4 regions of the Streptomyces sp. PTL18 genome follow, and region 1 is predicted to be linked to each of the others. Evidence: riboswitches for the same ligand, from Rfam matches in the RefSeq annotation. Region 1 holds a riboswitch; each other region holds the start of a gene.
The links. Region 1 has a riboswitch for cyclic di-AMP ahead of AC5WS8_RS16510 (C40 family peptidase). Riboswitches for the same ligand answer to the same signal wherever they lie in the genome.
Positions count from the first base shown of each region.

Region 2: it holds a riboswitch for cyclic di-AMP, as region 1 does, so the genes downstream of both, AC5WS8_RS15585 (transglycosylase SLT domain-containing protein) here and AC5WS8_RS16510 (C40 family peptidase) in region 1, are expected to answer to the same signal.
Region 3: it holds a riboswitch for cyclic di-AMP, as region 1 does, so the genes downstream of both, AC5WS8_RS22905 (transglycosylase family protein) here and AC5WS8_RS16510 (C40 family peptidase) in region 1, are expected to answer to the same signal.
Region 4: it holds a riboswitch for cyclic di-AMP, as region 1 does, so the genes downstream of both, AC5WS8_RS10195 (M23 family metallopeptidase) here and AC5WS8_RS16510 (C40 family peptidase) in region 1, are expected to answer to the same signal.

Region 1 is NZ_JCAJZO010000007.1:260,775-265,840, reverse strand. It holds gene pcrA (DNA helicase PcrA) at 1-1,842, opposite strand, end outside; cyclic di-AMP (ydaO/yuaA leader) riboswitch at 2,125-2,295, shown strand; gene AC5WS8_RS16510 (C40 family peptidase) at 2,303-3,454, shown strand; gene AC5WS8_RS16505 (tellurite resistance/C4-dicarboxylate transporter family protein) at 3,703-4,674, shown strand; gene AC5WS8_RS16500 (hypothetical protein) at 4,652-5,005, opposite strand.
Region 2 is NZ_JCAJZO010000007.1:72,438-77,503, reverse strand. It holds gene AC5WS8_RS15590 (polyprenyl synthetase family protein) at 1-923, opposite strand, end outside; cyclic di-AMP (ydaO/yuaA leader) riboswitch at 1,740-1,925, shown strand; gene AC5WS8_RS15585 (transglycosylase SLT domain-containing protein) at 1,935-2,450, shown strand; gene AC5WS8_RS15580 (HAD family hydrolase) at 2,475-3,299, opposite strand; gene AC5WS8_RS15575 (alpha/beta fold hydrolase) at 3,655-4,491, opposite strand; gene AC5WS8_RS15570 (DUF4097 family beta strand repeat-containing protein) at 4,658-5,066, opposite strand, start outside.
Region 3 is NZ_JCAJZO010000012.1:92,981-98,046, forward strand. It holds gene eno (phosphopyruvate hydratase) at 1-508, opposite strand, end outside; gene AC5WS8_RS22905 (transglycosylase family protein) at 885-1,577, opposite strand; cyclic di-AMP (ydaO/yuaA leader) riboswitch at 1,582-1,748, opposite strand; gene AC5WS8_RS22910 (transglycosylase family protein) at 1,947-2,963, opposite strand; gene AC5WS8_RS22915 (cytochrome P450 family protein) at 3,150-4,451, opposite strand; gene AC5WS8_RS22920 (nucleoside triphosphate pyrophosphohydrolase) at 4,448-5,066, opposite strand, start outside.
Region 4 is NZ_JCAJZO010000004.1:250,820-255,885, forward strand. It holds gene AC5WS8_RS10185 (LysR family transcriptional regulator) at 1-389, shown strand, start outside; gene AC5WS8_RS10190 (GntR family transcriptional regulator) at 767-1,462, opposite strand; gene AC5WS8_RS10195 (M23 family metallopeptidase) at 1,666-2,418, opposite strand; cyclic di-AMP (ydaO/yuaA leader) riboswitch at 2,431-2,581, opposite strand; gene AC5WS8_RS10200 (M16 family metallopeptidase) at 2,805-4,193, opposite strand; gene AC5WS8_RS10205 (M16 family metallopeptidase) at 4,190-5,066, opposite strand, start outside.

The sequences.
Region 1 (5,066 bases):
AGCTGCGGTACCTGGGGTCTCCCCGGCCTCACCGCGCTCCTGCTCGAACTCCAGGGCGACAGCGGCGAGTTCCTGCAGGTTCTCGATCCGGGTCTCGTCCTGGGGGTCGGTCGAGGACTGCAACTCGGCGAGGTAGCCGGTGCGTTCCAGGACGGCCTCGAGAACCGTGGCCGGTCCGGCACCCGACTCCACGATCGTGCGCAGCTCGTCCATGAGCGCGTTGAACCGCTTGACCGCGTTGGTGGAACGGGCCGCCATGCCGTACGCCTCGTCCACGCGGCGCAGCGCCTGCGCGAAGCTGGTCTTCTCGCGCTGGGCGAGGGCGTCGATCATCGCCTCGGCACGCTCACCGATCCCCCGCTTGGGCACGTTCAGGATGCGCCGCAGCGGAACGGAGTCCTCCGGGTTGGCCAGCACCCGCAGGTAGGCGAGGACGTCCCGGACCTCCTTGCGCTCGTAGAAGCGGACGCCGCCGACGACCTTGTAGGGCAGGCCGACCCGGATGAACACCTCTTCGAAGACTCGGGACTGGGCGTTGGTGCGGTAGAAGACGGCGACGTCGCCCGCCTTCGCCTCGCCCGCGTCCGTGAGGCGGTCTATCTCGTCGGCGACGAACTGGGCCTCGTCGTGCTCGGTGTCGGCGACATAGCCGGTGATCCGGGCGCCGGCGCCGGCGTTGGTCCACAGATTCTTGGGGCGGCGGGACTCGTTGCGCTCGATGACCGCGTTGGCGGCGCTCAGGATGGTCTGGGTGGAGCGGTAGTTCTGCTCCAGCAGGATCGTCGTGGCGTCCGGGTAGTCCTCCTCGAACTGGAGGATGTTGCGGATGGTCGCGCCGCGGAAGGCGTAGATCGACTGGTCGGCATCACCGACGACGCACAGTTCGGCGGGCGGGACGTCGTGCTCGCCGGGCGGGACGTCCGCCGGGTGCCCGAAGGTGCCGACGAGTTCGCGCACCAGGGCGTACTGGGCGTGGTTGGTGTCCTGGTACTCGTCGACGAGCACATGGCGGAAGCGGCGGCGGTAGTGCTCGGCGACATCCGGGAAGGCGCGCAGCAGGTTGACCGTCGTCATGATCAGGTCGTCGAAGTCGAGCGCGTTCGCCTCGCGCAGCCGGGACTGGTAGAGCGCGTACGCCTGGGCGAGGGTCTTCTCGAAGCCGTCGGACGCCTGGGCGGCGAAGTCCTCCTCGTCGATCAGCTCGTTCTTCAGGTTGGAGATCTTGGCGCTGAAGGACTTGGGCGGAAAGCGCTTCGGGTCCAGGTCCAGGTCACGGCAGACGAGCGCCATCAGACGCTTGCTGTCGGCGGCGTCGTAGATGGAGAAGGAGGAGGTGAAGCCGAGCTTCTTGCTCTCCCGGCGCAGGATGCGGACACAGGCGCTGTGGAAGGTCATCACCCACATCGCGTTCGCGCGCGGGCCGACGAGCTGCTCGACCCGCTCCTTCATCTCGCCCGCGGCCTTGTTGGTGAAGGTGATCGCGAGGATCTGCCCGGGATGGACGCCCCGCTCGGCCAGCAGATACGCGATGCGGTGGGTGAGCACGCGGGTCTTGCCGGAGCCGGCGCCGGCGACGATGAGCAGCGGGGAGCCGGCGTGCACGACGGCAGCGCGCTGGTTCTCGTTCAGCCCCTCCAGCAGGGCCCTCATGTCGACGGCAGGGCGGTGCGCGCCGTTGCGGTAGTAGGCGTCCCTGTCCGGGGGCAGGTCGAACTCCCCGCCGAACAGATCGTCCGGAACCGGCTCCGGAGCGTGATCGTCCTCGGGCGGCGGGGGCTCCTCCTCCTGGGCCGGAGTGGCCTTGAGGTCCGCCAGGAAGCTGTCGTCAAAGAGGCTGCTCATCGCTCTCCGAGTCTAGGCCGCCCCACCGACAGCCGGTCGCCGCCCTGGAAACTCCACGGCCCGGAACCGGATCCCGCCCCCGGCGACGCCCGAAATCGAGCACCGGACGCCTCGTCACCGAGGAGAATCGTCGACTCACGGTCGGTACTCGAGAACGGGGGCGCCGGAAAAGGTCACGAATACGTATCGGGCATATCACGCATCAACCTTCACAGGAGCCCCAACAGTTGGCTACCGTGCCGGGCGGGCCGTACGACCCCCACCGGCGAACGTCGCCGGGCCGCGCGGCCTCCGCCGAGTCCGGTGCCCCCGTGGCAGCCGGAGCCGGGGACCCACCCGACCTTGGGGTGAATCGGCCAACCGCCCTGCGCGGTACGGCCGTAGGGCACACCTTCCGGAACAACCCGCCCGAACCCGACAGCTAACCCGGTAGGCGGTGCATCGGAAGGAGACGCCTCTCATGGCGCCGCACCGCAAGCCGCGTCCCGCGGGCACACGCATGGCCGGCATACGCACCCCCGCACTCGCGACGGCTGCCCTCACCTCCGTGGCCCTGCTCTCGCAGACCGCCAACGCCGCACCCTCCGCCGACGGCAGGCCGAGCGTCGAGGAGGTCGAGAAGAAGGTCGACGACCTCTACCGCCGCGCCGAGTCGGCCACCGATCAGTACAACGCGGCCAAGGAGAGAACGGACCGGCAGCGGGAGCGCGTCACCGCGCTCCTCGACGACGTCGCAAGACGTACCGGGAAGCTCAACGAGGCGCGGGACCGGCTGGGTTCCTTCGCCGCGGCCCAGTACCGCACGGGTGAGGTGGCCCCCGACACCGCCACCTTCCTCCTCGCCGACACGCCGCAGGACTACTTCGACCAGACCCAGCTGATGAGCCGGCTCACCGGCCGTCAGAAGGAAGCGGTCGACGAGTACGTCACCGAGCAGGCCGCGACGATGAAGAAGCGGCGGGAGGCCACCGAGAGCCTGCGGTCGCTCACCGAGTCGCAGCAGAGGCTCCGGTCGGCCAAGACGGACGTCCAGAAGAAGCTGGCCGCCGCGCGGGACCTGCTGTCCGAACTGACCGCGCAGGAGAAGGCACGGCTCGCCGCGCTCGAGAAGAAGAAGCAGGAGGAGGCGCAGCGGCAGGCGGAGGAGCTGGCACGGCAGCAGGCGGCGCAGCAGCAGGCGGCGCAGCAGCAGCCGTCCACCGCCACGACCGGCTCGTCGGGCTCTTCCACGGGCTCCACGGACTCCTCGTACGCGACGCAGGCCGCCGAGGCGCTGGCGTTCGCCCGTGCGCAGATCGGCAAGCCGTACGTGTGGGGTGCCACCGGGCCCGGCTCGTACGACTGCTCGGGTCTGACCCAGGCCGCCTGGAAGGCCGCCGGGGTGTCGCTGCCGCGCACCACCTATGACCAGGTGAACGCGGGCACGACGGTCTCACTCGCGGACGCGCGCCCCGGCGACCTGATCTTCTTCTACGACGACATCAGCCATGTCGGTCTCTACATCGGCAACGGCATGATGATCCATGCGCCGAAGCCGGGGGCGTACGTCCGCGAGGAGTCGATCTACTACGGGGGCGCGTCGATCATCCACAGTGTGGTGCGACCGGCCTGACCCGGCGCCTGTCCGGCCACGCGCGCGTGCTCACCCTGTACGGCCACGCGCGCTCACCCCGCCCGGCCACGCGCGTGCCCCGTCCGGCAGGCGCGCGGTGACGTCTTTGCCGTACGCGCGCGTGGTGACGCCTGTGCCGGTGCGCGCGTGGTGACGCCCGCCGTCCGGCACGCGCGCGTGGGGTTGTTTTCCGCGGTGGCGCGCGCGCCCCGTACGCAACCCGCGTGCGCGTCCCTAGCATCGGGCGCATGTCAGGCACCTCCGCGCTGCGCGCCTGGTGGGCGCCGCGTCCGCCCGCCACCGGGGCCGCCGTCATGGCGACCGGCGTCCTGTCGGTCGGCTTGCACCTGACCGGCCACCAGGTCCTCTCCCGCATCGCCCTGGTTCTGGCGGGCACCGCCTGGTTGGGGCTCGCCGCCGACATCGCCCTGCGACTGCTGTGGCACCGGGAGCAGTGGCGGACCCGGACCGGTTCAGCGGCGGCGCTCACCGTGGTGGCGGCGACCACCGTGCTGGGCTCGGGAGTGTCCGCGCTGGACGGGCAGCCGCCTGCCGTGGCGCTGCTCGCACTGGCCGCGGTGCTCTGGGGCTGCCTGGTTCCGTCGACCGTGCCGAACTGGGAGCGCCGGATGCCGGGGGCGGTGTTCCTCGGGTGCGTGGCGACGCAGGGGATCGCGGTGCTCGGGGCGGTGGTCGCGGCGGCCGTGGGGGTGGCGTGGCTCGCCCACGCGGCGCTGGTGTTCTTCTGGCTCGGGCTGGTGTTCTACCTGATCGGACTGGGCTGCTTCGACTTCCGGCAGGTGGTGACCGGGCCGGGCGACCAGTGGATCCCCGTCGGAGCACTCGCCGTCTCGGCGGTGGCCGGTTCGCAGCTCATGACCGCCGCCAAAGGGCTCTACCTCTGGAACAACGACGACAGCGGCGTCCTGCGCCGCGTCACCGTCGCCCTCCTCGCCCTCACTCTGGCCTGCTACGCCGCCTTGGCGGGGGCCGAGGTACCGCGGCCCCGGTTCCGCTACGACGTCCGGCGCTGGTCGACCGCGTTCTCGATGGGGCTGACGGCGCTGGCGGCGCTGTCCGTCGCCTCCTCCCGGGGCGTGCCGTGGCTGCGCGGCCTCGGCCGGGTACTGCTGTGGATCGCGGTGGCCGTCTGGTTCCTGGTTCTCGCCGGAGCCGTCACCTCCGCAGTGGACGGCCTCAGGTCCAGAGCACGGCGATGAAGATGTTCGCCAGGGTCGCGGCGCCGACGAGGCCGAAGAGGGGCTTCTCGACGCTCTCCTCGTCCCGCTTCACATAGACCAGGCCGAGGATGACGATCAGCAGGGCCAGCTTGGTCCCGATCTTGATCGTGTCGACCGAGTGGTGGTCCGCCTGGTTGAGGCCGACCAGCACCACCCCCGTGACGAGCATGGTCAGCGCACCGTGCAGCATCGCGGGCACGAAGCGCGCCGTCCCCTGGCCCATCGCCTTCATCTGGGTGAGGAAGCCGCCGAGGAGCGCCGCGATGCCGACGATGTGCAGGCCGACGAAGAGGTGGATGAGTACGTCCATGAGGCCGGAGCCTAATCAGCGCGCCTGTGCCGGCTGACACCGCCCCGGCGGATGTGACGCC
Region 2 (5,066 bases), 190 kb from region 1:
GCGTCCTCCGCGTAGCGGACCGCGTCGCGGCGGGCCTGCTCGAGGGCCGGGTGGATCCGGAGGCGGGCGAGGGCGTCGGCGTGGCGGGCGTCGTCCGTGAGGTCGGATTCCAGCAGCTCGCACAGGGCGAGGTCCTCCGGCAGTCCCTGCCGCTGCGCGCGCTCACGCAGGCGCAGGACCGGGAGGGTGGCGATGCCCTCGCGCAGGTCCGTCCCCGGCGTCTTGCCGGACTCGCGGGAGTCGGAGGCGATGTCCAGGACGTCGTCGGCCAACTGGAACGCCACGCCGAGGCGCTCGCCGTACTGCGTCAGCACGTCCACGACCGTCTCGTCGGCGCCCGACATCATCGCGCCGAAGCGGCAGGCCACCGCGACCAGGGAGCCCGTCTTGCCGGCGAGGACATCGAGGTAGTGCTCCACCGGGTCGCGGCCGTCCCGGGGGCCCGCCGTCTCCAGGATCTGGCCGGTGACGAGCCGCTCGAACGCCTCCGCCTGGATGCGGACGGCCTCGGGGCCGAGGTCGGCCAGGATGTGGGACGCGCGGGCGAACAGGAAGTCGCCGGTGAGGACCGCCACCGAGTTGCCCCAGCGGCTGTTGGCGCTGGCCACCCCGCGCCGCACGTCGGCCTCGTCCATCACGTCGTCGTGGTAGAGCGTGGCGAGGTGGGTGAGCTCCACGACCACGGCCGAGGGGACGACCCCCGGCGCGTACGGGTCGCCGAACTGCGCCGCGAGCATCACGAGCAGCGGCCGGAACCGCTTCCCGCCCGCACGCACCAGGTGCTGCGCCGCCTGCGTGATGAAGGGCACCTCGCTCTTCGTGGCGTCGAGCAGCCCTTCCTCGACAGCGGCCAATCCGGCCTGGACATCGGCTTCCAGAGCCTGGTCCCGCACGCTCAGCCCGAACGGCCCGACGACGGTCACGTGGCGTCTCCTGTCTGCTGACGTCTGCTGACGATCACACGGTCGGTTTAGGGGTCGGTCACTTGGGCGATGACGTCGTCCGTCGACTCGGCTCACTGAGTTTGTCGATCTGTCGCCGCCATCACTCAAGTCAGCGTATCCGGTCAGGTTTCGATCACCACGAGTGCCCGCTGTTCCAGGCCCGGCCGTATCGGATCACGAGCGACATGCTCCTGATCAAGCGATACGAGCAGGTTTGGGGTGACATGACCGAAAGCAACCCCTTCGACGTCCCCCGGAGGGCCAGGCGCCTCGCGTGCCCCACCGGTCCCGCCCGGCACCGTCACCCGGCCGGGCGCACACCCGGCCGCCCGGCTCATCCGGCTCATCCGGCTCATCCGGCTCACCCGGGACGCCCGGAGCCCGGGGGTGCGCGGATACGGACCCCTTGGGCCACGACAAGTGACGTCGGTCACCCTTCCCCTGCCGGAACAGCACCGCGGAACTCAGAATGCCCGAATTGTACTGATTCGCACCTATAAATACCGCTACCCGTAGACGAACACCACCCCTCTTGCCCGAATTGCCGCTCCGACGCCCTGAATCACGGATGGCGATCCAAGCAATGCGCGAGTGAATTAGCTCACGCCCGCACAGGGCGGGGTGACACATGTGGAATCTCAACTTCCGATTCGCTTATGCCAAGTTGAACCATGTTCAACAAACTGGATCACATCGCTTATTCCAGCATTTCAAGGTCATTTGTATTGGAGTGCGACTTCCAGGCTTGTTTCCGACATGTGCTCTCGCATACCTTCCCAATCGATCCGAGCGGGCCGCCGAATCCTGCCGCCGCTCGCGAGCCCTTCGACCCACAACGGCAGGAGCGGGGGACCCAGGTAAGTCGCCGCACCGGACACAGCGCCGGAACGGCTTGGGGTGAAGCCGATTCCTCGGCATCGAGGACACGGCCGGGCACCTCCCCGCCCGAACCCGACAGCTCACCTCGCAGGCGCCGGAGAGGACTACGACATGCCCGTTTTCGCCCTGCCCGCACGCCGTCCGGACCGCCGCCCCAAGGCCGCGCGCCTCACCCGTGCCCTCGCTGCCGCGGGGACGGGTGCCGCCGTTCTCGCCCTCCCGCTCATGGGTGCGACCAGCGCTTCCGCCGCGACCCCCACGTCCGCGGCGACCAAGACCGTCACCGCGAACACCCTGACCACGCGCTCCACCAACCTCGACGGCTGGATCCGCCAGTCGCTGGTGGTCATGCGGCAGCACGGGATCCCCGGCTCCTACTACGGCATCTACCGCAACGTGATGCGCGAGTCGGCGGGCAACCAGTTCGCCATCAACCTGTGGGACTCCAACGCCCGGATGGGCATCCCCTCCAAGGGTCTCCTCCAGGTCATCGACCCGACCTTCCGCGCCTACCACGTGCCGGGCACCTCCTGGAACATCTACGACCCGGTGGCGAACATCACGGCCGCGTGCAACTACGCCGCCCACCGGTACGGCTCCATCGACAACGTCCACAGCGCGTACTGAGCCGCCCATCGCGCTGACCCGGGCTCAGACCGAGGTCCGGCGGTCCCTGAAGAGCCGTTCGAGGACGACGGCGATGCCGTCGTCCTCGTTCGACTTCGTGATCTCGTCGGCGACCGCCTTGAGTTCGGGATGGGCGTTGGCCATGGCGACGCCGTATGCGGCCCAGTCGAACATCGGGATGTCGTTCGGCATGTCACCGAACGCGACGGTCTCCGACGGTCCCAGACCCAGATACTCGGCGGCGAGCGCGAGCCCCGTCGCCTTGGTGACGCCGCACGGCTGGAGTTCGACGGTGCCGGGCCCGGACATGGTGACCGTCGCCAGGGAACCGACCGCGCTGCGCGCCACCGTCGCCAACTCGTCGTCGGTGAGGGCGTGATGGCGCAGCAGCACCTTGCTGATGGGCGCGCACCACAGATCGTCGCGCCGCTGGACCCGCACCGCGGGCAGCGTGGGATGCGGCATCCGGTAGCCGGGCTCGATGAGCGTGAGCCCGTCCACGCCGTCCTGGTCGACGGCCGCGTACACCTGCCCCACCTCGGCCTCGATCTTGCCGAGCGCGGTCTCGGCCAACTCCCGGTTGAGGGTGACGGAGAACAGCAACCGGTCCGCTCCGGCGTCGTACACCTGCGCGCCCTGTCCGCACACCGCGAGCCCCCTGCCGCCCAGGTCGTCGAGCAGCGGCCGCACCCTGGGCGCCGGTCGGCCCGTCACCACCAGGTGCTGCGCGCCGGCCGCGGCGGCCCGCGCCAGGGCGGCCCTCGACCGGTCGGAGAGCGTGTCGTCACCGCGCAGCAGCGTCCCGTCCAGGTCGGTGGCGATGAGTGAATACGCGAGGGGTGCGGCCATGATCAGAGAATACGGATGGAACACCCCCACGACTCACCGTGAACCGGCGGACGTCCGGCCACCCGACGCGAACCGGCCGACCCACGGCCGGTGTCCGGACCGCTCCTGAGGGACCGGTCGGCATCCGGCCCCCGACGCCCGGCGTAAGCACGCCGGTTGCGCGCACGCGGCGGGGATGCATCAGGCGCGGGGACGTCGCCCGGCTCTCCCCTCTCAAGGACCGGCACCTCGACTTCCCGGGTCGCCACGTGGTCGACAAGGCCGGCGGCTCCCGGCGAGGGCCTGCGGCCCCTCCGGAACCCGGACGCCGTCGAGGACGACGAGGACCGACGGCGGTGCGCCGCCCGGCCGACCGTCACTCCGCCGGTCCGTCTTCAGCGACCCCGCGGTCGAGGGCGGCGACCTCGCGCACGGCCCCGGCGACGGCCTGGTAGTCCTTTCTCACGATCGCGCCGTGGTTGCTGGGGACCTTCGCGCTGACGCGGATGTTCGCGTTGCGGGCGGTCACCGCATCGAGGCCGGCGCGTATCCGTTCCTGCTCATCACCGCGGCTTCCGAGGGACGTGCCCGAAGCGACCACGTACCGCACCGGGACGGTGATGTTGTCCAGCACGGGGCCCAGTTCCTGCTCGCGGGAGAGCCTGCCGAGCTCGATGTTGCTGTTCGCCTGTTCTTCGGCGGTCATCCGCGGGGTCAGGCCAGTCGGGCGCAGCAGCGGCGTGATCCAGCCCATCCGCCGAAACAGCTTCCGGATTCGCTGCTCCATGGCCTCGTCGAGCCAGTCGTGCGGGAACGCGCCGTCGACCAGGACCGCGCCCACGGTACGGGCGGGATGACGGTCGGCCCAGTGCGCGGCGACGACCGCTCCGTAGGACCACCCCACCAGCAGTGCCCGGTCCACGGCCCTGGCCGCGAGTACGGCGTCGACATCGCGGACGGCGGCCTCGAAGGAGTAGTCCGCCGAACACTTCGACTTCCTGCCGCGGGCCCGCTCGTCGTAGGTGATGTGCCGCCACCCTGTTCCCAGTTCGGCGACGACCCGCCGCCAGTAGCCCTGGGTGGCGAACTGGCCGTTGAGGTAGAGCACGGGGATCCCGGGGCCGCCGCTGTCGGTGACGGCCAGGGCCGTGTCGTCGACCGGCACCATGCCGGTCCACTGTGCATGGGCCGAGGAGGTGCTGTTCTTCCTCATGGGTCTCCCTGGTCGTGTGAAGTGTCTTGTTCGACTTCTCCGGGCGCTGCGCCTGGAGCGCGGGCCCCCGGGGACGGGCGGCCGGGTCGTCGGCGGTGACCGCGCGGATCGCGGTCGCGGTCGACCCGGCCGGACAGTCCTGGCTCTGCTCGTTCGGGGCTGCGGGTCAGAGGCTGCGGGCGGCGATGTCGCCGTGGGCGGTGGTGGCGCGGATGTCGAGTTCGGCAGTGCCGTCGTTCTTGAGGGCGTTGCTGATGCGGCCGTGGCCGGTGCCGGCGTCCAGGGATGCGGAGACTCCGCGGGCGGCGACGATCGAGATGTCGCCGGACTCGGTGCGCAGCACGACCGTGCCGCGCCCGGCCTCGGCGATCCGGATGTCGCCCCTCGCCGTGCTGATCTCCGCGGAGCCGCCCAGCCGGCCGACCTCCACGTCCCCGTCGACCGCGGTGAGGCGGAGGCTCGCGGCCTCGTCGATCTTGATCTGACGATACGCGCCGTCGAAGACGAGGTCGCCGAGGCGTCCTACGCCCCGGAGTTCGGTGGCGGCGGCCTTCGCCTCGATGCACGAGCCGGCG
Region 3 (5,066 bases), on a different contig from region 1:
CGATCATGAACTCCTGGATGTCCACGTTGGAGTCGGCGTGCGAGCCGCCGTTGAGGATGTTCATCATCGGCACCGGCAGCAGGTGCGCGTTCGGGCCGCCCAGGTAGCGGAACAGGGGCAGGTCGCTGGCCTCGGAGGCGGCGTGGGCGACGGCGAGGGAGACACCGAGGATCGCGTTGGCGCCGAGGGAGCCCTTGTTGTCGGTGGCGTCCAGGTCCATCATCGCCTGGTCGATCAGCCGCTGCTCGGTGGCGTCGTAGCCGACCAGCTCCGGGCCGATCTGCTCGATCACGGCGAGGACGGCCTTCTCGACACCCTTGCCCTGGTAGCGGTTGGGATCACCGTCGCGGAGCTCGATGGCCTCGAAGGCGCCGGTGGAGGCGCCGGACGGGACGGCGGCACGACCCGTGCTGCCGTCGTCGAGGCCGACCTCGACCTCGACCGTGGGGTTGCCTCGGGAGTCCAGGATTTCCCGGGCTACGACGACGTCGATGGACGGCACGAGCATCTCCTTCTTGGATGTGACGCTGGAAGTGCGGGGCTGTGTGCCTTGCGGCTGCGCCTTGCGACTAGAGCCTAACCGCCGCGGGGTGCCGGCCGACCGACCGACCGTCCCGTGGACAGGGTGACGGTACACATTGTTCCCTCGCGGAACAAAGGAGGGGGGAAAGGTGCGGTGAAATCCACGCGGCCGGACGGCGAAGGAGCCGGACGACGAAGGGGCCGGACGACGAAGGGGCCGGACAGCAACAAGCCCCGCTCCGGCGCGTACGGGGGAACACGCACCGGAGCGGGGAGCCGTGGGGACGGAGGTGGGCCCTCGCGTGACCCCACTGTGGGGGTCACGGCTGTCGGTGGCCCGCGGCCCGGCTACCGGGTGGCTGTCACTTCAGGTGCAGCTGCTGGCCCGGGTAGATCAGGTCGGCGTTCCGGACGATGTCCTTGTTCAGCTCGAACAGCTTCTTCCAGCCGCCCTTGACGTGGTGGCTCGCGGCGATGGCGCTGAGGGTGTCGCCCTTGACCACCTTGTACTCGCCGTCGCCCTTCTCGACCTTCCGGCCGGTCGGGGTGGTGACGGTCTTCTTCTGCGGGGCCGGGCGCTGCGCGGAGCGGTTGGCGGCCTGCTGCCCGGTCGAGCGGGTGGTGGTGTTCTTCGGGGTGGCGCTCTTCGCGCCGCTCGAGGTGGCCGCGGAGCCGTTGTACGCGGCGTTGGTCAGGCCCTTGCCGCACACCGGCCAGGCGCCCTTGCCCTGGCCCGCGAGGACCTTCTCGGCGATGGCTATCTGCTGGTCCTTGGTCGCCAGGTCGGCACGGGAGGCGTAGGCGGTGCCGCCGTACCCGGCCCAGGTCGAGTTCGTGAACTGCAGACCACCGTAGAAGCCGTTGCCGGTGTTGATGTGCCAGTTGCCACCGGACTCGCACTGGGCGACGGCGTCCCACTGGGCGGCGGTGGCCGCGGAGGCGTTCCCGGCCGCGAGGAGCGGGCCGGCGATGGCAGCGCCGGCGACACCGGCGAGCGCTACGGCACGGGTGGACTTGGACGGGCGGCGGTGCTTGCCGTTGCCGGAACACAGCATGGTTCGTTCCCCTCACCGACGCCTGCGAGGTGAGCTGTCGGGTTCGGGCCGGTTGAGTTGCCCGGCCGCGCCCCTTGCGGGACGCGGCTTCACCCCGAGCCGCTTCCGGTCAACTTCCGGACGCGGCGCCTACCTTGGGTCCCCCGCTCCTGCCTACGGCGCTTGACGCGACGACTGTTCCCGTACGGCCGCTGGCAGGATTCGGCGTTGCGACCGCAGGTGCTCGCTGTGGCGAGCGATCACGACCGTAAGCAGTCGATCGCCGGAATTTCAAAGACGATCAGGGCTTATGAGACCCATATCTCACTTTCACCAAACAGGACATTCAGCCCGAAGTAGGTCGCGAACTTCCGCCACGCAAGGGGCAGTTCAGGACGAGCCGCCTGCCGGGCCGGCGTCGAGCGCAAGGCTCTGACCGGGGAGGATGAGGTTCGGGTCGCCGCCGACCGTCTGCTTGTTCGCCTCGTACAGCGCCGCCCATCCGCCGCTGAGGTCAAGGGAGTCGGCGATGGACGACAGATTGTCCCCGGGGCGGACGGTGTACGAGCCGTCGACGGCGTGGCGCGCGTCAGTGGTGCCGCGCGAGGTGTGCCGGCCGGACGCGTCTTCGGTGCGGCCGTCCGCGGCGCCCTCGTCGGCACTGCCCCCGCGATGACGGCCGGCACCCGCGGCCTCGGTCGAACTCCCCTCGGACGCGGCATCGTTCTGTGCGGACTTGTCCGACTCGTCGCGCTTCGTCGTGGCCGTCGGCGCGCTGCCGGACCCTTGCGCACCCTTGGCGGCGCCGTCGACCGACGTCCCGGACGAGGGCGAGGGCGACGAGGACGAAGGAGAGGAAGAGGAGGCAGAAGGTGACGGATCGGTCGGCGCAGAAGATCCGGACGAGTCGGACAGGCCGGAGTCGAGACCGGAGTCGAGACCGGAGTCCAGACCCGAGTCGGAGCCGGAGGACGGTCCGCTGCCGGACGACGCGTCCCCGGCGACGCCCGTGTCGACGTCGGCGGAGCCGGAGTCCTTGCCCAGGCCGTTCAGCAGGCCGCAGGTGCCCCAGGCCCCGACACCCCGGGCAGCGAGGACCTTCTCGGCGACGGCGATCTGCTGCGAGCGACTCGCCTGGTCCGGACTCGGCGCATAGTCGAGACCGCCGTACTTGTCCCATTCGTCCTGCGTCAACTGCAGCCCGCCGTATCGACCGTTGCCGCTGTCCGCGCTCCATGAGCCGCCGCTGACGCACTGAGCGACCTGGTCCCAGGTGGTACCGGTGGCCGCGCTCGCACCGGTGGCGCCGAGCAGCGGGATCGCGATCGCTGATCCGGTCACCCCTGCCGCGACGAGGAGAGCCGGAGCCTGACGGGGGCGACGGTGACGACCGTTCCCGGAGAGCATGCGGTTGCCTTTCACACGACAGCATCGACCGACGCGGCGGCCGGCCGTGGCAGTGCGGACCGCCGCGTTGCTGCGTGAACGTATCGGCAGGAGATCACTTGTCACAAGTCAATGCAGCGCAGATCACGTGAAGATCACAGAGGTGAGGCACTGTCACCTTCCTGTGACCATCGGCGTGTTGCCGTGTCATATCGGGGCGTCGACGGGAGATTCGGGATCTTTCTCCGCAACCGGTGTGAACGTCACGGGCAGCGTGCGCAGGCCCCGCATGATGAGCCCACCGCGCCACCGCAGGTCGGAGGGGTCGACCGCGAGCCGCAGGTCCGGCAGGCGGGTCAGGAGCGTGGCGAGCGCCGTCTGTCCCTCCAGACGGGCCAGGGGCGCGCCCAGGCAGTAGTGGATGCCGTGCCCGTACCCGAGGTGCTGGTTGTCGCGGCGGGCGAGGTCGAGGACGTCCGGGCCCGTGAACCGCGCCGGGTCCCGGTCCGCGGCGGCCAGGACCACCAGGACGGGGTCGCCGGGGGCGATGTCCTGCCCGCCGATGGTCAGCGGCCGCGTGGCGAACCGCCACGTGGCCAGCTCCACCGGTCCGTCGAAACGCAGCAGCTCCTCGACGCCGGTCTCCAGCAGGCCGCGTTCCCCGGCGGCGAGCGACCGCTGCAGACGGGCCCGCTGCTCGGGGTGGCCGAGGAGCGCGAACGTGCCGTTCCCGATGAGGTTGACGGTGGTCTCGAACCCGGCGAAGAGCAGGATGAAGGCCATCGCGGCGGCCTCGTTCTCGGTGAGGTGCTCGCCGTGGTCGGAGGCGCGGATGAGCCCGGAGATGAGGTCCTCACCGGGGCCGGGCTCGGCGGGCAGCGCCTCGCGCTTGCGGTGGATCAGGTCGGCGAGGTAGCCGCGCATCTTCTTCACCGACCGCGCGACGCCGCCCCGGGGTCCTCCCCCGTGCCGGATCATCATGCCCGCCCAGTCCCGGAACTCGTCCTGGTCCTCGCGCGGGACGCCGAGCATGTCGCAGATGGCGTAGATGGGGAGCGGGAAGGCGAACTCGTGGATGAGGTCGGCCTCTCCCCTGCCCGCGAACCGGTCGATGAGGTGGTCGGTCAGTTCCTGCACCCGCGGCGCGAACTCCGCGACACGCCGGGGCGTGAAGGCCTTGGAGACGAGACGGCGCAGCCGGGTGTGGTCCGGCGGGTCGATGTTGAGCAGATGCGTCATCAGCTCGGCCTTGCGCTCGCCGGGGATGCCGGTCCTGCCCTTGGCGTGCGCGGGCTCGTCGTGATGCGCCGGGTTCTTGCTCAGGCGTGGGTCGGCGAGCGCCTGCTTGGCATCCGCGTACCGGGTGACCAGCCAGGCCTCCACACCGCTCGGCAGCCTCGTCCGGTGCACGGGGGCGTGCTCGCGGAGCCATGCGTAGGCGGGGTAGGGGTCGGCGGCGAACTCCCAGGTGAACAGTTCAGGGGCGGGGGATGCGGTCCGGCTGTTCACTGCTGCGGGCCCCCGCTCTCCACCTCCCGGATCGCGTCCCGGTACGCGCGAGCCGCCGCGCGCAGGGCCGCCTCCGGGTCCACACCCTCCGTCTCCGCGCGCGCGGCCAGCGCGAGCAGTTCGTAGCCGATGCCCTCGCCCCGCGGGAGCGGGACGTCCAGGCCCGCCGTGCGGACGCGGGAGTGCAGCTTCGCGGCCAGGGCGAGGCCCGGCTGGCCCAGCGGGATGCCCTCCGTCACCGAAGTGCGCCGCTTCTCGACCGCCTTGGTCCGCAGCCAGTGCTCCTTGACCTCCTCCGGTGTCGTCGCGGTCGCGTCGCCGAACACGTGCGGGTGGCGGTGGATCAGCTTGGCGACGATGCCGCCCGCCACGTCGTCGACGGAGAAGGGCGCGTCCGGGTGCTCCTCGGCTATCCGGGCGTGGAAGACGACCTGGAGCAGGACGTCGCCCAGCTCCTCCCGCAGCTCCTGGCGGTCGCCCGCCTCGATGGCCTCGACCAGTTCGTACGCCTCCTCGATGCCGTACTTGGCCAGGCCCAGGTGGGTCTGCCGGGACGACCAGGGGCACTCGGCGCGGATGCGGTCCATGACCTGCACCAGGTCCAGCAGACGGGCG
Region 4 (5,066 bases), on a different contig from region 1:
ACACGGCCGGCTTCGACACCGAGGCCCTGCACTCCGAGGGTCAGGTCGCGATCCTCCCGGCGGGTCATCCTCTCAGCGCCCGCCCCCACGTGCGGCTCGCCGAGGTCACCGACCTTCCCGACCTGCCCCTGCCCCGCTGGCCTCGCCCTGACGGCACCTTCCCGGACGGCCCCGGACCGCAGGTGCGCGACCACACGCAACTCACCCAGCTCATCGCCCTCGGCCGCGCCTGCGCGGTCGTGCCGGAGTCGGGCCGCACCGGCCTGCGCGAGGACCTCACCGCCGTACCGGTCCCCGACGCCCCCCACGTCACCACGGTCATCGCCTGGCCCCCGCACAGCCGCTCAACGGCGGTCGCGGGGCTGGTCCGCGCCGCCACTGCCCTGTGACCGGCGGCGGTGAACGCGGGGACACCGTGCTGGATTTCGGGGACAGCGTCCGGTCTGCCATCAGTTCCCGACACATCGTGCGGTACGAGGTGACCGGCCTGCACCGGCGTTGAGGGGACCGGCCTGCACCGGCGTTGCCGGAACCACAGCCAGGTTCCGATGCGAAGTGACAACAAGCCTGCCTCGGTGACACCTGTCGCGCCTCGGCTCACCACCAGGACCGATCACCTCATGGTGTGAGGCGTTCTTGTTCAGCAGCGCCCGAATGAAGTCGTCGCGACGCGCCGAAATGACGCACCAAAGTTTTCGGAGGTGCGCAAAAAAGGCAGCCGAAAACAGGCCCCGCCGGATATCCCTCTTTGTATACGGTGCCCGTGTTAATGCCGGAGCGCGGAGATGTTTACGCCGTGTTGCGAAGTCCTCACACGTTCCGGGCGGTCCGGACCGCCCGGAAAGCGGAGCCGGTGCGCGGACGTCGAGCGTTCCGTGTGCAGCGCCGTGATCGCCCGCGCGCGCTCGCTGTCGCCGCGTGCGACGGCGTCCACGATGCCGCCGTGCTCGGCCCAGGACTCCGCGGGGTCGGCCGGCGCGTCGACCGTGTACGTCCATGTGATCTTGTGCCTCAGCTGTGCGAGCGTCGAGGTCAGCGCGGGGCTCCCGCAGGCCTGCGCCAGCGTCTCGTGGAACCAGCCGCCCAGAGAGCGCAGATCCTCGCTGTTGCCCCTCCTGGCCCGCTCCTGGCCCAGTCTGACCAGGCCGCGCAGCACCTTGAGGTGGGCCTCGGTGCGCCGCTGCGCGGCCCGCGCGGCTCCGAGCGGTTCCAGCAGCATCCGCATCTCCAGCAGGTCGGCGGCCTCCTGTTCGGTGGGCTCCGCCACGCACGCGCCCGCGTGCCGGCGGGTCACGACGAAGCCCTCGGCCTCCAGGGTGCGCAGCGCCTCGCGCACGGGGACACGGGAGACGCCGTAGCGCCGCGCGAGGAGTTCCTCGGTGAGCCGGCTGCCGCGCTCGTAGACACCCGCGACGATGTCATCGCGGATCGCCGTGCAGACCGAGTGCGCCGGAATACGCATGACCGACCTCCGCCTTAATCCCCGTGAAACGTACGCGATTGGCGCGTGTTCAACCGACTCTATTGCAGCGGACCAAAATCTCCGACGGGGAGCTGAAATCCATGCATATTTTTTGGACACACAGCCGTTCGAAAGCCCACGACGGCCCCGGCTGATCAGCCGGGGCCGTCGGGTGCGGGCGCGCCCGTCGCGGGCGCGGGCCGTCAGACGTTCACGCCGTGCGCGCGGAGGTAGGCGACGGGGTCGATGTCCGAGCCGTACTCGGGAGTGGTACGGGCCTCGAAGTGCAGGTGCGGTCCCGTGGTGTTGCCCGTGGACCCGGAGAGGGCTATCCGCTGGCCGGGGGTGACCCGCTGCCCCACGGAGACGCCGATGGACGACAGGTGGCCGTACTGGGTGTAGGTGCCGTCGTTCATCCTGATGACGATCTGGTTGCCGTACGCACCGCCCCAGCCGGTCCGGACCACGGTGCCGGAGCCGACGGCGTGCACGGGCGTGCCCGTGGCGGCGTGGAAGTCGATGCCGGTGTGGGCGCCGGAGGACCACAGGGAGCCGCCGGTCTTGTAGCCGGTGGACACATAGGAGTCGGAGATCGGCGGCACGAACGTGTTGAGTCGCCTGCGCTCGGCGTCGCGTGCGGCCCGCTCCTTGGCCTCCCGCTCCTGCCGGGCCTTCTCGGCGGCCTTCCTGCGCGCGGCCTCCTCGGCCTGCTTCCGCTCGGCGGCCTGCTTCTGGACGGCGGCCTGTGCGTCGATCTTCTCGGCGACCGAGTCACCGAGGGTGACGGCCTGGAGCAGTCCGGTCTGTTGGACGGGGGCGCCGGCGGCCAGGGCCGGGGCGGCCAGGGTGCCGAGGACACCGGTGGTGGTGAGCGCGGCGACGCCGACGGCGTTCGCAGTCGTACGCTTCACACGGCTGGGGGGACGGTGCTTCCCGGTGGCGCAGGTGAACGCCATGAAGTGGCTGGTCCTTTCCTTCCCTCTCGCCTACCGGGTTAGCTGACGGGTTCGGAGCAGGAAGGTCTCCTACGGGCTTGCGCCCGATTCACCCCAGGGACTGTGGTTTTGGGTCCCCGGCTCCCCTGGCTCGCGCCGTACGGGGACTCGGCGATGACTGTCCGCTGCCGCGGGTGCGGCGCACTGCCTGACGAACAGCCCGAACGAAGCTAAGGGGACCGGCTTTCAATCAGCAAACAGAGAACGGGGTTTGTAGCGCATCCCACAGGGCAGAGAGGCAACCTCTGTGGCAATACGGACAAACCCGCCGACGGGCGGGGCCCCGATGACACGGAAGGTCACCGGGGCCCCCGGGACGGCGCGAGAAACGCGCGCGTGCGTGCTTTCTACTCGGCTGCGACGACGCTGACTTCACCGATGCCGAGCGCCTCGACAGGCTCCTTGATCTGGGCGGCGTCGCCCACCAGAACGGTGACCAGGCGGTCCACGGGGAACGCGTTCACCACGGCCGCGGTGGCCTCGACCGTGCCCGTGGCGGCCAGCTCCTGATACAGCGTCGACTGGTAGTGGTCCGGCAGGTGCTGCTCGACCTGGTCGGCGAGCGTGCTCGCGACGGCCGCCGCCGTCTCGAACTTCAGCGGTGCCACCCCCACCAGGTTCTGCACGGCGACATCGCGCTCGGCGTCCGTCAGGCCCTCGGCGGCGAGCGTGCGCAGCACCTTCCACAGGTCGTCGAGCGCCGGGCCGGTGTTCGGCGTGTCGACCGAGCCGCTGATGGCGAGCATCGCGGCGCCCGTGCCGTCGGGCGCGGAGCGCAGCACCTGGCCGAAGGCCCGCACCCCGTAGGTGTAGCCCTTCTCCTCGCGCAGGACGCGGTCCAGGCGGGAGGTGAGGGTGCCGCCGAGGCAGTACGTGCCGAGCACCTGGGCGGGCCACACGCGGTCGTGGCGGTCGGGCCCGATACGGCCGATGAGCAGCTGTGTCTGGACGGCGCCGGGACGGTCCACGATGATCACGCGGCCGGTGTCGTCGGCGGTCACCGGGGGCACCGGGCGCGGCTTGGATGGCTCCCCCGTCCAGGCGCCGAGAGTGTCGTCGAGGAGCGCGTCGAGATCGATCCCGGTGAGGTCGCCGACCACGACCGCGGTGGACGTCGCCGGGCGCACATACCGCTCGTGGAACGCGCGGACGGCGGCGGCGTCGATGTTCGCGACCGTCTCCTCGGTGCCCTGCCGCGGGCGGGACATGCGCGAGGCCGCCGGGAACAGCTCCTTGGAGAGCTCCTTGGCGGCGCGGCGGGCCGGGTTGGCCGTCTCGTGCGGGATCTCGTCGAGGCGGTTGCGCACCAGGCGTTCCACCTCGCTGTCCGCGAAGGCCGGCGACCTGAGAGCGTCGGCGAGCAGCCCGAGCGCCTTGGGGAGGCGGGAGACGGGCACCTCGAGGGAGAGGCGGACGCCGGGGTGGTCGGCGTGCGAGTCGAGGGTGGCGCCGCAGCGCTCCAGCTCGGCGGCGAACTCCTCGGCGGAGTGCTTGTCGGTGCCCTCGGAGAAGGCGCGCGCCATGATCGTGGCGACGCCGTCGAGGCCGGCCGGCTCGGCGTCCAGGGGGGCGTCGAGGAGCACCTCGACGGCGACGACCTGCTGGCCGGGGCGGTGGCAGCGCAGCACGGTCAGGCCGTTGTCGAGCGTGCCGCGCTGGGGCGCCGGGAACGCCCAGGGCCGGGCCTCGCCGGGCTGGGGCTGCGGGTGGAAGTCCATGGTCGCGAGCTCGGTCACTTCGCCGACTCCTCGGTCTCGTCGGTGGTCTCGGCTGCTTCCGGGGCCTCGGTCGCGACCGGTTCGTACACGAGCACCGCGCGGTTGTCGGGGCGCAGGCGGGCCTCGGCGATCTCCTGCACCTCCTCGGCGGTGACCTCCAGCACGCGCTTGACGGCGGTCAGAGCGAGTTGCGGGTCGCCGAACAGCACGGCGTACCGGCACAGTTCGTCCGCCCGGCCGGCGACCGTGCCGAGCCGGTCCAGCCACTCGCGCTCCAACTGGGCCTGGGCGCGCTCCATTTCCTCGGCCGTCGGCCCCCGCTCGGCGAACCGGGCGAGTTCCTCGTCGATGGCGGCCTCGATGACGGGCACCTCGACGTCGCCGGAGGTCTTCACGTCCAGCCAGCCGAGGGAGGGTGCCTCTGCGAGCCGCAGCAGGCCGAACCCGGCGGCGACGGCGGTGCGGTCGCGGCGGACGAGACGGTTGTAGAGGCGGGAGGACTCGCCGCCGCCGAGGATCGTCAGCGCCAGGTCGGCCGCGTCGCACGCACGTGTGCCGTCGTGCGGCAGCCGGTAGGCGGCCATCAGGGCGCGCGCCGGGACCTCCTCCTCGACGACCTCCCGCAGCTCGCGGCCGATGACCTCGGGCAGCGAGCCGTCACGCGGCTGGGGCTTGCCGTCGTGGGAGGCGATGGACCCGAAGTACTTCTCGATCCAGGCGAGGGTCTGCTGGGGGTCGATGTCGCCGACGACGGACAGCACCGCGTTGTTCGGCGCGTAGTAGGTGCGGAAGAACGCGCGCGCGTCCTCCAGGGTGGCCGCGTCCAGGTCGGCCATCGACCCGATCGGCGTGTGGTGGTAGGGGTGGCCCTCCGGGTAGGCGAGCGCGGTC